Regions from separate parts of the Dethiobacter alkaliphilus AHT 1 genome, predicted to be linked through region 2. Evidence: riboswitches for the same ligand, from Rfam matches in the RefSeq annotation. Region 2 holds a riboswitch; the other holds the start of a gene.
The links. A riboswitch is a leader RNA that binds a small molecule or an ion and turns the genes downstream of it on or off. The one in region 2 is predicted to bind cobalamin.
Positions count from the first base shown of each region.

Region 1 (7,723 bases), on a different contig from region 2:
CCCTGGACAATACCGAAAATAACTGCTTCAAATAAGTGCAAAAAATCACCCCCAAAAACCAAATTGTACATACCTCATCAGAATAACATGTTGTGCGGGAGCAAGCAAGCAAAAAAAAATCCCTTCCGGGTTTAGGAAGGGTTGGCAAAAGCCGAAATTTATGGGTTTACAGGTCTAACAAATTAAATAAACAAGTTTCAAGCTTGTTTATTGCCTTTTTGTGAACTGCGGTAGTGGAAAAAGGCAGCAATAAAAATGAATGCGGATACGGCAAGCAGAACCCGGGGCAACATGGGCTCCGGTTCATTTAGCTCTGCCCCATATAACCAGCTGGCGCTATGGCCCACACCATCATTGGCTTCAATCCGGGCCACGGGTAAGCTGGTATCGTACTCAAAATATCCTTCGGAGGTTACATTTCCCTGTTCCAGTACCTGCCGGTCTTCATCATAGAGGATAACATCTGCAGTTTGCGCCACTGTGTCGTCGTCAAAAACCACCTGAATCAGGCCGGATTCCACCGGCCTGATTAACATGCGGTGCGCATAGGCCGAAGTTGTGGTTAACAGCAAAACTATAAGTATTGTTATTAAAGTGACGGTCCTTTTTCTAAGCATTATATGCCTCCATTAGAGTACTTTAGTCTTTCTCTGTGCAAACCGCAGCAGCTGATTTGCTTCCGCCGGTGTGCGTGGAGCCATGTCGGTGCCGCTAAAAGCTGTGGCTAGCATGGGAACATTAAGGCTGGCCTCAGTCATTAAATCTTTGTCCTGCAGTAATTCCGCAGTACCTTCCGCCAACACCTGCCCTTTGGACAGGATAATCACGTGGTCCGCCCAGGCATAGGCCATATCTACGTCGTGGGTGGTGATAATAATTGTACATTTCTGGTGAAACAGTTTCTCCAACAGGTCCATAAGCTGGGCGGCAAAACGGGGGTCCAGCCCTGAGAACGGTTCATCAAAGATCAGCAGTTCCGGTTCCATGGCCAGTACTCCGGCAATGGCTACCCGTTTCTTCTGGCCCAAACTTAAGTTATAGGGAGGCTTATCGGCCAAATCGGTAATTCCGGCCAGTTCCATGGCACGCCTGACTCTTGAGTTTACCGTCTGTTCATCCAATTCCAGGTTACGGGGTCCAAAGGCCACATCTTCAGCCACAGTTGTGGAAAAAAGCTGATCTTCCGGAGTATCAAAGAGCATTCCGGCTAACTGCCGGATTTTCAGCACATGCTTTTTATCCACCGGATAATAGCCCATCACGGTAACACTTCCGTCCTGAGGCAGAAGCAAACCGTTTAAATGCTGCAAAAGAGTTGTTTTACCGCTGCCGTTGGCACCAAGCAGAGCTACACGCCTGTATCTGGGAATGGACAGGGAAAGGTTATTGAGGGCTTTTGTTCCATCGGAATATGAATAGTTGAGATTTCTGATTTCTACCGCTTTCAACCCAACCACCTCCATTCCACTATGATTACTGACAATGACAGCATTAGCACAAATCCACATTTAATAATATCCCTCTTGGTAATAGGCTGAGGGTCTCCGGTATGTAACTTACCGGCAAAACCACGGGCAGCCATGGCCCGATAGACAGATTCGGAACGATCCACCGCTTTTAAGAGCAGGCCCCCGGCCATTTCACCATATACGGCCAAGGAACGTTTACTTAGTTTAGGTTGAAAAATTCTTGATGCCAGAGCCCGTTGTGTATTGGCTACCTGCTTTTTAAAAAGAAACACATAACGGTAGGCTAAAAAGAGAACCGACACCATCACCGCCGGCAGGCGCATATGGGCCAGGCCGTTAAAATAGCTTTGTACCGACTGGGTTCCCAGAAGCACCGACATTACGGCAATGGAAGTGAGCGTTTTAAAGACAATAAGACCGGCAAAGGTTACCCGCTCCGGATCAGGGGGAAGGCCTCCTCCCAAAGCCACCGGTGCAGCCATTAACAGCAAGAACGGCACAGCCCACATCATGCGGCACAATAAGGTACGCAGCGGCAGGCCTGCACTAATGGTGGCCAAAAGCACCAGGGTGTAGAGCAAAATAAGTAAAGGCAATGATTGCACACTTACCACACTGAAGACAAAAAGTATGGCTGCCAACGTCTTTGTCCGCGGTTCCCAGTGATGCGCCCATGAGCTTCCCTGTGAGAAGTCAGCACATTTTCCATGGTTGGTTCCCATAATTTAAAATCTCCTTTAGCCTGACTGGGCTTTGTTGTCTGCAAGGCCCAATAAACCCGGCCTGGACCGATAAAGAAAGTTAATGGCAAATCCGGTAACTACTGCTTCCACAATCATTAGCGGTGTATATCCTATGAGCAGAATATTTACAACAGAAAACTGGCCCTCTGCAAATAACTGATCTGTAATAAGCAATAAAAGGACTAACAGCAAAACACAGGCCATAACGCCTATCCCACCTACCAGGGCAGCGCGGGTAAAAACCGACAGGCGCTTAAGGACATAAAACAGTTTAGCGGCAATTAATGCCGGCACAGCTACTAAAATCAGGTTAACCCCCAGAGTGGTTAGGCCCCCGTGATTAAATAATAATGCTTGCAATAATAAGCCGATAAAAATGGCAATGGGTGCTTTAACACCAAGCATAATACCTAAAAGGCCCGCTAAAAGCGGATGAACCGACGTAGGCCCTACCGGCACACTGATGAGGGAAAAGACAAAAAATGCACCGGATAAAAGGCTAAGCCGAGGGATCTCTTCTTCTTTGGTGTTTTTTACCGCATAAACCAGGCTGACCCCGGCAGCAGCTGCCGCCGCACCGGCCACCGGCAAACTTACTACTCCATCAGTAATATGCATATAAACCATTCCTTCCAAAAAGCTTTGCAAAACCTGGAACAAATTGGGGACGGACCTTTTTTAGCACAAAGCAACTAGGGCTTTGCTGGGTGCAGGGGTCAGGGGTGATAAATTCCTGCGAACAAAAGTAAAACCTTAACCATAGGTTGGTTAAGGCTTTAGTGGCAGGCAAAACATACTTCCCGCTTCGTAAGACACCCCCTATGCGCGTAGGTCCAGTGGCTAAACGAAACAAGCAGGTCTACTGGCTTAGGTTCATCGTTTTCTTCCGCCTTCCCAGCCTTTGGGGCCAGTGGCCTGATGGAAGAAAACTCGCCTTTACAGTGGCGGCACCGCACCGGATTCTAACCGGTTTCCCTTTAACCTGATTTGAACTCAGGTCACTTGCTTCTATTTATCCTTATTCAGTTCTACCGGTAGGAACTTATAACGCTTCGCAGTTTGCGAAGCTGCTAAGGAAACCGGTATGGAAAGGCACGCATTGCGGAAACCGAATAGGCGTGACTTTCTTACGTTTTAACATTATTCGACCATTGTTTAATTATTCCTGCCAAGTGATGTAAAGAACTTTAGAAAAAGTGAAATGAATCTCTTTTATCGTTGTGGATATGATAGTGCAGTAGAAGTATCTGCCATTTTATTCCGTAAGCGGAAAGGAGTCCATATGGAAGTTGTAAACCGTGCTATTATCGTCTATGCCTGGTCTTTAATTCTTTTGCGCCTGATGGGTAAAGGGCTGACTTTTCAGCAAAAACCCTACGATTTTGTGGTGATGATGCTCATTGGTTCTGCCTCGGCAGCGCTGATTGTTAACCGGGACGTACCGTTGATTAATGCGCTGGCTGCTTTGGGTGTGCTGGCAATTATGCATACTGTAATTAGCCTTAGCACACTAAACAATCTACTAAAAGGGTTTATCGGCGGCCGGCCCGATCTGGCTATTCGTAACGGGAGAATCGTCAAACAAAATTTAATTAAAAATGCCATTAACGTGGAACAACTGATGGCAGCCCTTCGCAATCAGGGGTACAGGCGTATTCATGATATCGAGTTTGCTATTCTGGAACCAAACGGCCAGCTGTCGGTGATACCAAAGTCACAGGTGCGGCCGGTTACTCCCAAAGATTTGCAAATTAGCACCGTTTATGAGGGAATTGCCACCCCGTTGGTGGTGGAAGGTCAGGTGCTGCGGCAAAACCTGTTTGGCGCCGGGCTTGATGAAAACTGGCTAAAAGCAGAGTTGACAAAAAGAGGGATACGGGGAACGGATGCGGTACTCCTTCTGCTGCTGGATACCGACGGCAGCCTCTATATTGCAGAGCAGCCTCCCCTTAACCCCTTTAAAGCATTTTTTGTGGGTGAGGGCAAAGATAAGCGGCAAGGCAACGATCCTGATATGTAGGAAGACGCTCTTATCTGAAAAACGAAGCTCGCATTATGCGGGCTTCGTTTTTTTCTGATCCTCTGCAACAATATTATTCTGCCAGCCAGTCAATCTCCAACTCAGCAAGCTTACTGATGGTGGGCAGGCCCTGTTCATTTAATCCGGCCATCTGATAGTAGACCTCTCTGGCTTGGGTAAATACGGCTTCATTAAGCTTTTCGCCCCTGCGGGGTCCGTTTGTAATACCGTCGTAAACCCTCGGCGGCAGTACATCGTCGCTGGAGGTGAATCCTTCCCGTCCGTTGAAAGACCTCATCATCACCGATGCCCTTTCACCTGCTTTAAGCATCTCCCACATACTGATGTTCCAGCCGGTTACCGCTTCAACCAGCTGTGCCAGTTTTTCCAGCGACACAATACTTCGTGAAGCATAACCAAAGATACATACGCCCAGGCAGTCATACATTATGGTCATTAAATGTGTATAGTAGATAAGTTTTGCCTTCTGAGCCGAAAGCTCATCGGCCGGTACCGGCTCAGCAACTCCCAGTTGAGCAATGGACTGCATACCGCTGGAGCCTTTTTCAGTATATAGCGTGTCGTGTTGGGCAAACCAGTGGTCTGCGCCATGGCTGGAAATGGCATATTGTAGCGCCAGGCCTGCCTTTACCCTGGGGTCATGGGCTGGAAGTTCCTGTTTTTTTACCTGCAGCAGAAAATTTTCTGTTTCTTTACCCAGTTGCTGCGCCAGACGGTATGAGCCCAGTGCCAGGTCCTTACCAAAACCTTCCTTGAAGGCGGTCATGCGTATCAAATCCAGTAAAATATCTTCATTACCGAAGGTTAGTTCTATACCCCCGGTATCTTCTTTTGTCAAAAAGCCTTTTTCATAGCACTCCATGGCAAAGGAAATGGTCATTCCCAGGCTCATGGTATCCAGCGTATAACGGTTGCACAGCTCATTTGCCTTAGACACCAGTTTGATATCACCAATCCCCAGATTGGAACCCAGACATACCAGAGTTTCATATTCGGGGCCGCCCAATGCGGGGTTGATGGGCATCTCACTGTCCTTGCTCTCCACTACCCGCTTGCAGCGCACGGGGCAGGAAAAACAACCTTTACGTTTAATCAAAATCTTTTCCAGGCTCTGGGCACCTATTTCTTCTGCCCGGTCAAAAACACTCTCTTGCCAGTTCTTTGTTGGTAATGAACCATTGGCGTTCATGGTTGTGATACCGCCTGGTGTACCGTTCCAGTAAAGGCCATAGGCCAGCGCGTGGTCTTTTAAGTTTTTTGCTACCCAACGTGACAAATCTTTGGGAAACTCCTTATCGTAACAAGGAACATTTTCACTTCCCTTAACCACAATGGCTTTAAGGTTTTTGGAACCCATCACAGCCCCCAAACCATTGCGGCCGTTGAAATGTCCTAACTCGTTTACGATGTTAGCCATAAGCACCTGGTTTTCTCCACCGGGGCCGATTTGTAACACCCGGGTACCTTCTCCTTCAGCCTGCTCCAAAGCATTTTGTGTTTCCAGCGTATCTTTACCCCAGACAGCCGCCGCGCTTTTTATCTTCACTGCACCATCTGCAATATTTACATAAACAGGGTCTTTTGCTTTTCCCCTGACAATAATAGCATCATAACCTGCTTTTTTTAACTCAGGCCCCCAAAAGCCACCGGCCTCCGACTTGCCGATGGTATCTGTCAGCGGAGACTTGGCGCAAACAGTATAGCGGGGAACAGCGGGGCCAAAAGAACCGGTAAGAATTCCTGTGGCAAAAATAAGCACGTTATCCGGAGACAACGGTTCGGTGTGGGGAGTAATATTCTTTAGTGCAAAATAGGTGGCAATACCCGGCCCACCCAGATACTTTCTGTAAAAATCCTCACCCATCTTCAGAACATTATGGGTACCGGCAGTCAAATCAATCTCCAAAATCTTCCCGGTATAACCGTAACTCATCTGCATCCTCCTCTCATTAACCGCCGCCAAACAGCGGGTACAAATCTACCCGATCATTGGCCTTAATCTCAGTATCTTTATCGGCAAGCTTTTTGTTTACTAAAACAACACCAATAATTTCCGGCTCAATGCCTATGGCCGCCAGCACGTCCCTTACTTGCCACCCGTCCAAAATCTCAAGCTCTGTCTCAGGCCCTTGGCCCGAATACGTATCCAAAAAGTTGTGTAAAAAAACCCTGATGACTTTCATATTAACCCCTTCCGCCATCCGAGTATTTATTAAGTCCTATAAAGATTATACGACACATAAAACAAGGTTCCTACCCCCATTTTAACATGGACAAAAGGGACAGGTTCATTTGTCCCACAGGAACACGGAGGACTCTGCAATGACGGGCAAGTCAATTGCCTCAATTTCAACGGCGAATTTGAGATAAAATCACCTGTCCCCTTTGATTCGTGGACACTTTAACCTGTCCCTCTGTCCACAAAAAGAGGCTGCCAGCATGTTTGATATGCTTACAGCCTCTTTACTTTCGTTTATTGTTGTTTGTATTTGGGTTCCTGCTGCTGGATATACTGCTGGCGCTGCTGCAATGTTTGCAGGGCGTTGTCCATGTTTTGAGCCAGCTGCTCAAAAGTTTTCTTCGCCTCGGGATCCTGGGTTTCCAATGCAAATGATTTCATGGTGGCGGCAGCACTTTGCACGCCGGAGATAGCCTGCTGCAGTTGAGTACCTACTGTCACATATCTCACCTCCTATGCTGATTATCCCTTGGGTTTAAAAATCAGGGAAGCTATGAAGCCAAAGATGATGGCGGCGGAGATACCGGCACTGGTAACTTCAAAGATTCCGGTTAGAACGCCCACCAGGCCGTTTCTCTCCGCTTCACCGAGAGCACCGCTTACCAGGGCATTACCGAAGCTGCTGATGGGAATGGAGGCGCCGGCCCCGGCAAACTGAATCAGGGGCTCATAAAGCCCCAAAGCGCCTAATACGGCGCCGGTTACCACCAGCGTTACGGTGGTATGGGCCGGTGTAAGTTTAAAGATATCCAACAATATTTGTCCCACAACACAAAACAGACCGCCAACCACAAAGGCTATGAGAAAATCCATAGATTCCTGTCTCCTTTATCTTTCAATGACTACGGCGTGCGCCACACCGGGAATGCTTTCTTTTTGCTGGAAAGAAAGTGGAGATAGAAGAGCCCCTGTGGCTACCACCAGAATTTTGTTCAGCTCACCTTTTTGCATGCGTTTAAGAAAGTGGCCATAGGTTACTGTGGCGGAACAGGCACAGCCGCTGGCGCCGGCAATCACCGGTTGGTCATCTTTATAGATGATCAGGCCGCAGTCCGTTAGCTTTTCTTCAGGGATGTCTGTGCCATGTTTTTTGAATAAATCCACAGCTATCTGATGCCCCACTTTACCCAGGTCTCCCGTGGCAATCAAATCGTAGTGGGAAGCGTCAACACCCAGGTCGCGAAAATGTGATTCAATGGTATCCACTGCGGCGGGAGCCATGGCGGTCCCC
Region 1 covers NZ_ACJM01000001.1:57,943-65,665, reverse strand. The annotation lists gene DEALDRAFT_RS00340 (undecaprenyl-diphosphate phosphatase) at 1-41, opposite strand, end outside; gene DEALDRAFT_RS00335 (hypothetical protein) at 198-617, opposite strand; gene DEALDRAFT_RS00330 (energy-coupling factor ABC transporter ATP-binding protein) at 630-1,457, opposite strand; gene DEALDRAFT_RS00325 (energy-coupling factor transporter transmembrane component T family protein) at 1,445-2,191, opposite strand; gene DEALDRAFT_RS00320 (CbiM family transporter) at 2,207-2,839, opposite strand; cobalamin riboswitch at 3,048-3,233, opposite strand; gene DEALDRAFT_RS00315 (DUF421 domain-containing protein) at 3,495-4,232, shown strand; gene DEALDRAFT_RS00310 (aldehyde ferredoxin oxidoreductase family protein) at 4,306-6,186, opposite strand; gene DEALDRAFT_RS00305 (MoaD/ThiS family protein) at 6,203-6,436, opposite strand; gene DEALDRAFT_RS00300 (DUF1657 domain-containing protein) at 6,727-6,933, opposite strand; gene spoVAE (stage V sporulation protein AE) at 6,955-7,305, opposite strand; gene spoVAD (stage V sporulation protein AD) at 7,321-7,723, opposite strand, start outside.
Region 1: it holds a riboswitch for cobalamin, as region 2 does, so the genes downstream of both, DEALDRAFT_RS00320 (CbiM family transporter) here and cobT (nicotinate-nucleotide--dimethylbenzimidazole phosphoribosyltransferase) in region 2, are expected to answer to the same signal.

Region 2 (7,723 bases):
AGGGCAGGACAGAAACTTATACCTGGCAGGCCGGTGAAGAATCACGGTTCCGCCTGACTGTCTGGGACAGGGAAAGTTTAAGCGAAATTGCAGTTAAACGGGAAGGGGAAGAAGAATATACTAAACGGGATGCTATTTTATCCCTGCGGCGCGTAAAGGTGGACACGGCAGATGATTTGCGGGAGGAAATCCGCACCCGTCTGGCTTATAAGTATCCCTATGCCCGTTTGGATTTGCCGGCCAAACTTTCCGTCAGTGAACTAAAGCGAAGATTTAGTGAACTGGAGGAGGAGGAAGGTGAGAAAAAGGCATTTACTCCCACCAGTTGGTCCCGCCCTGCCTTTATACAGCAAAAAGCCGGACTTAGTCCGGCAGAACGGGGCATCCTGTATCATCAGGTGCTGCAGCATCTGGACCTGTCCCTGTCTCTGGATGAAAGGGGGATTGAGGGCCAAATCCATTACCTGCAAAAGGCCGGAGTGTTGGCGGAGGAAGCAACTGATTATCTGGATCCGGGCCTGATTGCAGCGTTCTTCACCAGCGAAGCAGGGCGGGTGGTGCAGAAGTACCGCAGTGAGGTATACCGGGAATGGCCCTTCACCCTGTCATTGCCGGCAGCGGAGATTGCCACAGGCAACGGGGACGAATCGCTGATTATACAGGGAATAATTGATTTGTTGGTCCGTACACCCCAGGGTTTTGTGGTGATTGATTATAAAACGGACCGCCTTCCCGGCGGAGGCCTTAATGAACTGGCAAAGCGCTACGAGGAGCAGCTGCGCTACTATGCCAGGGCTGTGGAAACAATTCTGTCCGTCCCTGTTTGCGGGGCCTATCTGTATGCTTTTGCGGCCGGGGAGTCTGTGCGTGTTTTTTAGCTACTAGATTTCTTACGGATATATTAAGTTCTTTTTGGTCTTTTACAGGTGAGAGGATTTAAGCGTAATTAGGCGAATTTAAAAGGTTAACCAAAATTTATACAGATGAGGTGAGGAACATGTTCAATAAAATCGTTGTGGCTACCGATGGCTCAGAGCGTTCCCTGCGCACCGCAAAAGTGGCCGGCAACCTGGCCTGCAAGCATCCCGGTTGTGCAGTTTATGTGCTGCACGTATTCCATGAACTGCCTACTTTTGTAACCTCCATGCTGGAAAACGCCAACATTCATTATGGCAGCCAAATGAAGGAAAACGCCAAAGAAGTGTTTAACAAGACCATTGAAGCCATGGAAATTAATATCGATGAAGTGGAAGTACACACTATTTTGGAATATGGAAAGCCGGCGAAAAAAATCATTAAGTTGGCCAAAGAAGTGGAGGCAGACCTGATTGTCATTGGTAACTCCAATATTTCCGAAGCCGAAGAGTTCCTCACCGGTTCCGGCATCAGCCATAAAGTCCTTCATAAAGCTCCCTGCCATGTTTTAATAGTGCAAAGTGATGACAAGAAATAATTATCTTTGAATGCAACGAACCGGTCTGCTGGCAGACCGGTTCGGCTTATTTTTTTAGTTTGTATTATTATTTTTGCTGCGGTCTCCGGACAACCTGTCTCGCCCCGAGATTTTGCGTTAAGCCCGCCGGCTTTGGGCGGTGGTCCGACCGGAAGCAAGGTTCATTGCTGCAATTGTAGTGCATCTATTGCAACATTGGTTAGATTTATTTGTCATGCCACCACCTCCAGTCCCGATTCTTTATTCTTGTCTTGCTTCAATTAAAGTATAGCATACCATTATTTGTAAATCAACAGCTTCAGCAGAGATTATTTCAATAAGGCTTACTTTGATTATAGTCCTACTCTATGAAGAGCATTATTAATGAATTGACAAATAGACAGAATCGTCTTATAATGGGTGAAAATCCAATAGTAGCCATGGGGTGCCGCATTTGCGGAGAATAGGGAATCGGGTGAGAATCCCGAACGGACCCGCCACTGTAACCGGGGAGAAACCGCCAAATCCACTGTCCCAACAGGATGGGAAGGAGGCGGGGACAGAGAGCCGGAAGTCAGGAGACCTGCCACATGCGCTTAATGAACAGGATGATGGTAAAGTCCTCGAGCATGTTTTTTTGCTTGAGGACTTTTTTATTTGTAAAGAAAAAGGAGGACATAGCATGGAAAAACTACAACAAACTTTGGAGAGGATTGCACCCTTTGATTCAGAGGTGCAAAAGCAGTGTCAGGAGCACATCGACAACCTGACAAAGCCGCCAGGAAGCTTGGGCGTTTTGGAACACATTGCCGCAAAAATTGCCGGCATCACCGGCGAAGTTAAGCCTGTGCTGCCCAAAAAAACCTGTGTTCTCATGGCCGGTGACCACGGTGTGGTTGCCGAAGGTGTATCGGCGTTCCCTCAGGAAGTTACTCCCCAGATGGTCTTAAATTTTCTCTCCGGCGGTGCGGCCATGAATGTACTGGCCCGTCATGCCGGCGCCGAGCTAGTAGTGGTGGATGTGGGGGTAGCCGCTGACTTGCCCGATCATCCCGTGCTGCGGAAAATGAAGGTAGCCTACGGTACCGCCAATATGGCCAAGGGTCCCGCCATGACCCGCCAGCAGGCTATTGCTGCCATTGAGGCTGGTATTACAGTGGCTGAAGGCGCTATTACCGGCGGTACAGGCCTGTTTGGTACGGGAGAAATGGGAATTGGCAATACCACCGCAAGTACCGCCATCACAGCCTTTTATTGCGGCGGTAATGTTAAGGCCGCATGTGGCCGCGGTACAGGGGTTGACGACGAGCGGCTTCGCCATAAAATCAGGGTTATTGAAACAGCGCTGGAAGTTAACCGTCCGGAACCCGATGATGCCATTGATGTGCTGGCCAAACTGGGTGGATTGGAAATAGCCGGAATGGCCGGGGTTATGCTGGCTGCTGCTGCCAACCGCGTACCGGTGCTGGTGGATGGATTTATCTCCAGTGCAGCGGCGCTGATTGCGGCAAAACTTAATCCTGATGTCACTGATTATATGCTGGCCTCTCATTTGTCGGAGGAGCCGGGGCATGCCGCTGCGCTGCAGCTATTAGGCCTGAAACCTTTTTTGCAGATGAATATGCGCCTGGGAGAAGGCACAGGCACAGCTCTTGCCATACCTATGGTGGAGGCAGCCATAAAAATTGTCCACGAAATGGCCAGCTTTGCCGATGCCGGTGTTTCCAAAGGAGAGGAATAAACAACTAACTGTTAAAGCATGATAGACTTGTCGCTATCATGCTTTTTTCTTGCACCGGAAATAGATTATCATGCTTTGCAGTTAGCAAAGCTGCAGCGGAAACCGGCACTGAAAAGCACGCGCTTAGGAAATCGAATAGGCGTACTTTTCTTGCAGAAATCTTAAGAGCCGCAGAATGGGCAGGATATAAACAGGAAATCGCGAAAGAATTAAGCAGGAAAGGCGGTAGCAGATTTTGGAATCAATAGAAATCTTTATTATTATATTAAACGTGGTGACCTTGGTACTGATGGGCTTTGATAAGCATGCTTCCCGGAATAAATTATGGCGGATTCCAGAAAAACTATTACTGTTACTTGCCATAGCCGGGGGTAGTGCCGGGGTCTGGTTTGGCATGAAGTTGTTTCGCCACAAAACCAGGCACCCTCGGTTTATGTACGGCATACCGTTTATTATAGCGCTGCAGGTGGCTTTGTTGCTGTTTTTTTCGCTTCGTTAGAATAGGAGGCTCTTTATGATTCCTTTAAGGGATTCACCGGAGACAAGACGGTTCCCATACGTAAATATTGTTTTGATTGTGATAAATATCGGTGTGTTTTTCTGGCAGTTGTCCATGCCGGAAAGTGAGCTGGTACCTTTTGTTTTTGCCCACGGTCTGATTCCGGAGCGTTTGATGGAGACCATAAATCAGGGCGATTTGGCCGCAGCGGCGGGGCCGCTGTTTTCCTATCAGTTTATGCACGGAGGTTGGCTCCACATTATCAGTAATATGCTCTATCTGTGGGTGTTTGGCGATAATATCGAGGACCGGGTCGGTCATGTCAAGTATCTGGTCTTTTACCTGTTAATGGGTATTCTGGCCGGACTGGCTCAGGTGGCCCTGGATCCGGCAAGCCAGGTACCAATTATCGGTGCCAGTGGTTCGGTGGCCGGGGTATTGGGTGCCTATCTGGTAAGCTGTCCCAAGGCACGGGTTTTGGCGCTTGTCCCTATCTTTATCATCCTTACTCCGGTAGAGCTGCCGGCGGTGCTGTTTTTGGGATTCTGGTTTTTCCTGCAGCTGTTGCAGGGTATTGCCAGCATCGGCGTGGATGTATCCATCGCCTGGTGGGCGCATATCGGGGGCTTTGTGGCAGGTATGGTTTTAATTAATCTGTTTGGCAAAAAGATTAAGTGTGAATAGAGAGGAGAGTGGGGCATGGAAAAAAAGGAAGTCAACAAATCGGTAATTGAGCTGGCACAGGGGGACATCACCCAGGAAGAAACAGCTGCCATTGTAAATGCGGCTAATAAAGAATTAAGTCCCGGAGCCGGTGTATCAGGGGCAATCCATAAAGCTGCCGGAGAACAGCTTTGGGAGGATACTAAAAAGCTGGGTGGCTGTGAAACCGGGGAGGCAAAAATCACCTGGGGGTATAATCTGCGTGCCCGCTATGTGATTCACACCGTGGGGCCTGTTTATTCCGGCAGCCCGGAGGATGCCAAACTGCTGCGATCCTGCTATATGGAGTCTCTCAAACTGGCCTCCGGTCATGATGCGCAGTCCGTTTCTTTTCCCGCTATCTCCACCGGTGTGTTCGGATACCCCATTGACGAAGCGGCCAAAGTTTCCTTACAGGCAGTCCGTGACTACCTGCGGGAACACCCGGAAATACAGAAAGTACGGTTTGTGCTCTTTGGAGATAACGATTATGCAGCTTACCAGGCTGCACTGAAAAACTTACCGGTATAAAGAAGACCAAAAAAGACTCAGGTTGCTCCTGAGTCTTTTTTAATTCTGCCTGCCCTGGCAGAGAGTCACTCCTGTCATGAGACAAATTAACCTGTCCCCTTTGTCTCAAAATCGTGCCACACCCCCAAAAACGTGGACAGATAAACCTGTCCCTCTGTCCAAAAAAAATAGGAGAAAAGTGGGACAGTTGACCTGTCCCACTGTCCCATTTAGATGGCGCGGAAGAAGGTGATGATCATGATGATGAGGATGGCCAGCTTGAGGACGGTTCCGCCCAACAGGCCTACCAGGGTGCCGAAACCGGCACGGATTGCCTGCTGCAGCTGTTTGCCGGCAATTGTCTCGGCAAGTACTGCGCCCATAAACGGCCCGAGGATAATGCCAAAGGGGCCAAAGAGTAACAGCCCGGCCAATGCGCCGAAAACGGCGCCCCATACGGCATAGCGGCTGCCGCCGAAGCGGCGTGAACCGACGGCGGTGCTGAGAAAGTCAACGGAAAAGACTAACAGGACGGCCATGCCCTGCAGCAGAAAAAAATTGGCATCCAGGGAGGCAAAGGACGTAAGTACTCCGTATAAAAGCATTCCTCCATAAACCAACAATGCGCCGGGCAAGCCCGGCAGTACAACTCCAATCAAACCGGCAGCAAAAAGAATTACCGCCAAAACCAGTGCTGCTGCGGCCATCATACCGCCTCCTGTTAAGTTTCTTTCTTTATGTTATTCTTAAAAAATTATTCTGTTCCTGCTGCCCGTATATTCTGCCCGTTCATTTTACACAATAAAGACAAGTTCGAAAAAAGGGCGGTGATGACCGGTTTAACCGGGATATTATGCAGCAAAACATTGGATTTCCCCGAGTTGCTTACTTTTGTATGGAATATGGATTGAATTCAGGGCTCCCAATTTATGCGGGAGGTTTGGGTGTGCTGGCCGGAGATTATCTCAAGGCGGCTCATGACCTGAATTTACCCATGGTTGGTATTGGTATGCTTTGGCGCCATGACTACACCGAGCAGTTTGTGGGTGAGGACGGCTGGCCATACGACATTTACCCCAACTATGATTACGACTTTGTTAAAGATACGGGTATTACCATTACGGTACAGGTGGAAGGCCGGGACGTAACCTGTAAGGTGCGCTTGGTTGATCAGTACGGCAATGTGCCGCTATATTTGCTGGATACCAATTTCCCCGGCAGCGAACATGGTTGGATTACCAACAAATTGTACGGTGGCGGCACCCATGAACGGATTGCCCAGGAAATTTTGCTGGGCATTGGCGGCGTGCGACTGCTGCGTGCCTTAAATATTGACGTGGATGTCTATCATTTCAACGAAGGTCATGCGGTACTGGCAGGTTGTGAGTTAATCAGGGAAAAAATGGAGCAGGGTAAATCTTTTGAGGATGCCTGGGAAACCACGCGTCGTCAGGTGGTATTTACCACACACACTCCTGTGGAAGCAGGCAATGAAAAGCATAGTCATGGCGAACTGCAGCAAATGGGTGCTTACAACGGGCTCAATTATGACCAGATGGCCACGTTGGGCGGCGACCCTTTCAATATGACCGAAGCAGCTCTGCGGCTTTGCACCGTGGCCAATGCGGTATCAAACCTGCACGGCCATACAGCACGCTCCATGTGGCGCCATGTGGCGGATACCGGGCCCATCATTTCCATCACCAACGGTGTGCATCTGCCCACCTGGCAGTCACCGGAAATAAACCGTGCTTTTGAGGCGGGGCAGGATATCTGGAAACCCCACATGAAAGCAAAGATGGAATTGATTGAATTTGCCCGGCAGCATACCGATGCCAATCTGAATCCGGAAGCCCTTTTGGTGGGCTTTGCCCGCCGGGCCGCAGGTTATAAACGCTCCGACCTTATTTTCCGTGATTCGGAAATGATTGATCCGCTATTGCAGCAAGGAAAAATTCAACTGGTATTTTCCGGCAAGGCCCATCCCAATGATGAAGAGGGTAAAAGAATTATCCGCGATTTGGTCAAAATGGATCAGAAGTATAAAGATGCAGTGGTGTTTCTGGAAAACTATAATATGGAAATTGCCCGGCTCTTGATCCGTGGTTGTGACGTCTGGTTAAATAACCCGGTACGACCGCTGGAAGCTTCGGGAACTTCCGGAATGAAAGCGGCAATGAACGGAGTGCTCAATCTCAGTGTGGTGGACGGCTGGGTGGGAGAAGGTCCGCAGCATGGTGTTTCCGGTTGGTTATTGGATGTGCATCATCAGCATGTGGACCCGCAGCAGCAAAATATGAATGACTTGCAGGCGTTGTATAAAGTGCTGACCAATGAAGTGATTCCCACCTTTTATGATGACCGTAGCCGGTGGATGGATATGATGCGGGCCAGTATCGACATGTCCCATTACAAGTTTTCCTCCACCCGTATGATCAGGGAATATTACGAACTGATGTACCGCAGGGTGATGGAAAACCGGGCTGCCGTTACCGCACCATGGATGATTCCCAGCAGAATGCAGCAGGAACCGCGCCCGTATCAGCAATAGAATAATTTACAAAAAAAACTGTTGATTTTAATTAGACAGCGTGCTAAGATAAAGATATAAAAATGAAAACATATTTCACAATATGGAAATGGCACAATGACGTGCCGCATATGGGCGATGACGCTCCCAAAGGTAATGTGAACTTCACATGCCTGCGGGAGCTTTTTATATCTTAAGGAGGGATTGCCATGTTGAGGGAAGGAGAAATCCGGATTCCATCCGGGTGCGCCATTACAGGTTTTATTAACCGCAAGGGAAAAACCGTTTCCGGGGAAAAAATAATTCGTT
Region 2 covers NZ_ACJM01000002.1:192,325-200,047, reverse strand. The annotation lists gene addA (helicase-exonuclease AddAB subunit AddA) at 1-878, shown strand, start outside; gene DEALDRAFT_RS15795 (universal stress protein) at 998-1,453, shown strand; cobalamin riboswitch at 1,860-2,037, shown strand; gene cobT (nicotinate-nucleotide--dimethylbenzimidazole phosphoribosyltransferase) at 2,115-3,173, shown strand; gene DEALDRAFT_RS03105 (DUF1294 domain-containing protein) at 3,409-3,672, shown strand; gene DEALDRAFT_RS03100 (rhomboid family intramembrane serine protease) at 3,688-4,356, shown strand; gene DEALDRAFT_RS03095 (O-acetyl-ADP-ribose deacetylase) at 4,372-4,905, shown strand; gene DEALDRAFT_RS03090 (DUF456 domain-containing protein) at 5,115-5,591, opposite strand; gene glgP (alpha-glucan family phosphorylase) at 5,738-7,435, shown strand; gene DEALDRAFT_RS03080 (class II glutamine amidotransferase) at 7,624-7,723, shown strand, end outside.